DNA from 2 places in the Blastococcus deserti genome. Region 1 is predicted to be linked to the other one. Evidence: riboswitches for the same ligand, from Rfam matches in the RefSeq annotation. Region 1 holds a riboswitch; the other holds the start of a gene.
The links. Region 1 has a riboswitch for S-adenosylmethionine ahead of ACFSHS_RS14815 (bifunctional o-acetylhomoserine/o-acetylserine sulfhydrylase). Riboswitches for the same ligand answer to the same signal wherever they lie in the genome.

Region 1 (2,195 bases):
GACGGCCAGGCGCACCAGGCCGGGCGTGACGCCGGTGGTCAGCTGCTCCTCGGCGGTGAGCTGCGAGTGCGTCGTCGAGGCGGGGTGGATGACCAGGCTGCGGACGTCGCCGATGTTGGCCACGTGGCTGTGCAGCTCCAGGGCCTCGACGAACCTCTGCCCGGCCTCCCGACCGCCGTGCAACTCGAAGGTCAGCACCGCGCCCGCACCCTTGGGGGCGTACTTCTGCTGCGCCGCGTGCCAGGGCGAGGACTCCAGGACGGGGTAGTTGACCCGGTCCACCTCGTCGTGCGCCTCGAGGAACTCGGCCACCCGGAGGGCGTTGGCCACGTGACGCTCCATGCGCAGCGACAGGGTCTCGATGCCCTGGACGACGAGGAACGCGTTGAACGGCGAGATCGCCGGGCCCAGGTCGCGCAGCAGCTGGACGCGGGCCTTCAGCGCGTAGGCCGGTGCGCCGAGGTCGGCGTAGACGACGCCGTGGTAGGTCGGGTCGGGGGTGGTGAAGCCGGGGAACTTCCCGCCGGTCCAGTCGAACCGGCCGCCGTCGACGATGATCCCGGCGATCGCCGTGCCGTGCCCGCCCAGGTACTTGGTGGCGGAGTGGACGACGACGTCGGCGCCGAACTCGAACGGCCGGATGAGGAACGGCGTGGCGATCGTGTTGTCGACGATCAGCGGGACGCCGTTGCGGTGGGCGACCGCGGCAACGGCCTCGATGTCGAGGATGTCGCCCTTGGGGTTGCCGATGGTCTCCCCGAAGAAGGCCTTGGTGTTGTCCTGCACCAGCGCCTGCCACGCCTCCGGGTCGTCCGGGTCCTCGACGAAGGAGACGCTCACCCCCAGCTTGGGCAGCGAGTGGTGCAGCAGGTTGTAGGTGCCGCCGTAGAGCGAGGCGGAGGCGACCACGTGGTCACCCGTCTCGGCGACGTTCAGGATCGCCAGCGTCGTCGCCGACTGCCCGCTCGCGACGGCGAGCGCGGCGACCCCGCCCTCCAGCGAGGCCACGCGCTGCTCCAGCGCGTCCTGCGTCGGGTTCATGATCCGCGTGTAGATGTTGCCCATCTCGGCCAGCGCGAACAGGTCGGCGGCGTGCTGGCTGTCGCGGAACTGGTACGCGGTGGTGGCGTAGATGGGCAGGGCCCGGGCGCCGGTGGTCGGGTCGGGGCTGGTGCCGGCGTGGATCTGCCGGGTCTCGAAGCTCCAGCTCTGGGGGTCGCTCATGCGCCGTCTCCTCTCGCTCGCGGAGAGCCCGCGGCGCACGGGAGCTCCGTCCTTGCCCTCGCGGCGGATGCCACGAGAACCGGCTCTTCCCCTGGAGCACCTCAGACGGAGAAGAGGTTGCCGGGCAGCCAGCCAGGTGCTTGTCGCTGCCTCTCGTGAGCCAGGGCCGATCTTAGGCAGACCCGTCGTCCCACGTGGAACACGGGCCCCCGGGGGCCGTCGCCGAGTCGATCATCGTCACCGTGCACGCGACGCAGCCGGACACGCCGGAGCGGCGGTCGCGCGGGCGATGATCAACGCAGCGGAGGTGTGGGTCCACAGGGGCGGGGGTCCTCCACAGATGTTCGTTCGCCACGGGTGCCGGTCGTCGGAGCGCCCAGCCTGCCCGCGTGGACGGCATACCTCTCGGCGATTCGTACACCTGGACGGCGGCACGCGCGCTCGGCGTCACGCGCGGTCAGATCCGTGCGGACGGTGTCCCGGTGGCCCGCGGGTTGTACGTGTCCCGATCCCGGGACCTGGACCTGCGGATGCGTTGTCGGGCGTGGGCGGGAGTCCTGCCCGACGACGCCGCCTTCGGCCTGCACACGGCGACCGCCCTGCTCGGGGCCGGTCCGGCGTCGCAGGACGTGCACGTGGTCCTCACGCCCCGGCAGGTCCTGCCGCAGCGGGGCGGGATCCGGGTCCATGCCCGCGCACTGGCCGAGGACGACGTGATCGACGTGGACGGGCTGCGCGTCACATCCGGAGCGCAGACCTACCTCGACATGGCGCAGCACGTGCCTCCGGCCGACCTCCTGGCGCTCGGGGACGCCCTCGTGCGGTCCGGCCACCTGGACGCCGCACGCCTGCAGCGCCGACTGTCGCGTGCGCAGCGGGTGCGTGGCGTGGTGCCGGCCCGCCGGTGGGCGACCCACCTCACGGGCAGCGCCGGCTCGCCGCCCGAGAGCAGGCTCAGGTACTGGCTCCTC
Region 2 (2,195 bases), on a different contig from region 1:
GGGCCGACCACCGGCTCCAGCGGGTCCAGCGTCTTGAGGCCCTCGCCGGTGTTGAGGACGACGGTTTCCTTGGCCGGGTCCAGGCGGCCGTCGGCGACCAGCTGGCGCAGCACCGCGACCGTCACGCCGCCCGCGGTCTCGGCGAAGACGCCGGTGGTGCGGGCGAGGTCGCGGATGCCCTGCACGATCTCGTCGTCGCCCACCCGGCCGACCGAGCCGCCGGTGCGGCGGATGGCGTCCAGGGCGTACGGGCCGTCGGCGGGGTTGCCGATGTTGAGCGACTTGGCGATCCCGGAGGGCTTGACCGGCCTGACGACGTCCCAGCCCTGCTCGAACGCCGTCGCGATCGGGTCGCACCCGGCCGACTGCGCGCCGAAGATGGTCCACTCGGTGGCCTCGACGATCCCCGCCGCGGTGAGCTCACGGAACGCCTTGTCCACCTTGGTGAGCAGCGAGCCGGACGCCATGGGGATGACCACCTGGGCCGGGATGCGCCAGCCGAGCTGCTCGGCGATCTCGTACCCCATCGTCTTCGAGCCCTCGGCGTAGTAGGGCCGCACGTTCTGGTTGACGAAGGCGGTGTCCTCGAACTCGTCGGTCTCGGCCAGCTCGCTGGTCAGCCGGTTGACGTCGTCGTAGGAGCCGTCGACGGCGACGAGCGTCTGGCCGTAGACCGCCGACTGCACGACCTTGCCCGGCTCGAGGTCGCTGGGGATGAACACGAACGACGGGATGCCCACGCGGGCGGCGTGCGCAGCCACCGAGTTGGCGAGGTTGCCGGTCGAGGCGGCCGCGATCTTGCGGTACCCCAGTCGCTTGGCCGCGGTGGCGGCCAGGCTGACCACGCGGTCCTTGAAGGAGTGCGTCGGGTTGGCCGAGTCGTCCTTCACCCACAGCCCGCCGGTGATGCCCAGCTCCTCGGCCAGCCGGTCGGCGCGCACCAGCGGCGTCAGACCCGGGTCGAGGGACACCCGGTCGGCCGGGTCCTGGCCGACGGGCAGCAGTGCCACGTAGCGCCAGATGTTCTGCGGACCGGCCTCGATCTGCTCGCGGGTGACCGCCTTCAGCAGGTCGTAGTCGTAGTCGACCTCCAGCGGGCCGAAGCACTCGGCGCAGGCGTGCTCGGCGATGAGGCCGAAGGTGGCTCCGCAGTTGCGGCACACCAGGCCGCGGGCGGGACAGGGGGGAACGGGGCCCGGGTGGGTGGGGAGACCACCGGACGAGTCCGCCTGGATCGAACCGGGAGCGGTCATGGTCATGCGACGACTACCTCCTCATCTTCCCCGCACCGGGCCGTCGAGCCGTGCGGGACGGAATTGGCACCTTCCGCTGTGCGGCGGTTGCCGGGGCTTCATCGGGCCGTGTCCCTCTGCCCCTCTGGATGAGTGGAACGCCTCGCACTGTACCCAGTCCCTGCCGCCCTTCCGCGGACGGTCAGGATGTGAGGTGTGACCGCCCGCATCGTCTACACCGACCTGGACGGCACGATGGTGGGCCCGCGCGGCTCGTTCTGGCACACCGCCGGCCGTGAGCTCACGGCGGACCCGGCCGCCGCCCTGCTGGCCCTGCACCGCGCGGGCATCCCGTTGGTGCTGGTCAGCGGACGGACGTTCGAGCAGGTCGTCGAGGCGGCGAGGATCTTCGCCGCGGACGGCGCCATCGCCGAACTGGGCGCCACGATCGCCTGGGACGGCGGTCGCAGCACCCACCGGCTCACCGGTGACCTCCCCGCCGAGTACGGCGACCGACCGCCCATGGACGTCATGGCGGAGCTCGGCGTGGTCGAGCGGCTGATCGCCGAGCACCCGGGCCGGCTGGAGTGGCACGCGCCCTGGCACGCCACGCACACCACCGACGCGCTGCTCCGGGGCCGGGTGGACCCGCTCGCCGTCGACGCCTGGCTGGCCGAGCGGGGCGCGGGCTGGCTGACGCTCAAGGACAACGGCGCCTTCCCCGCTCCGCTGCGCGCGTCGACCGGCACGACCCTCGACCCGGCCGACGGCCCCCCGCGGATCTACCACCTGATGCCACGGGGCATCTCCAAGGGCCTGTCGATCGCCTGGGACCTCCGGCGCCGGGGCATCGACCCGGGCGACGCCGTCGCCATCGGCGACAGCGTCAGCGATCTCGACATGGCCCCGGCCGTCGAGCGGCTGTGGATCACCGCGAACGGCGCGGCCGTGGACGGCATGGCC

Region 2: another riboswitch for S-adenosylmethionine. It lies ahead of thrC (threonine synthase); the one in region 1 lies ahead of ACFSHS_RS14815 (bifunctional o-acetylhomoserine/o-acetylserine sulfhydrylase).

The regions. Positions count from the first base shown of each region.
Region 1 covers NZ_JBHUHP010000015.1:20,905-23,099, forward strand. Annotated here, with positions in the region: gene ACFSHS_RS14815 (bifunctional o-acetylhomoserine/o-acetylserine sulfhydrylase) at 1-1,224, opposite strand, end outside; SAM riboswitch class IV at 1,268-1,385, opposite strand; gene ACFSHS_RS14820 (hypothetical protein) at 1,614-2,195, shown strand, end outside.
Region 2 covers NZ_JBHUHP010000009.1:230,744-232,938, reverse strand. Annotated here, with positions in the region: gene thrC (threonine synthase) at 1-1,259, opposite strand, end outside; SAM riboswitch class I at 1,272-1,388, opposite strand; gene ACFSHS_RS09115 (HAD family phosphatase) at 1,449-2,195, shown strand, end outside.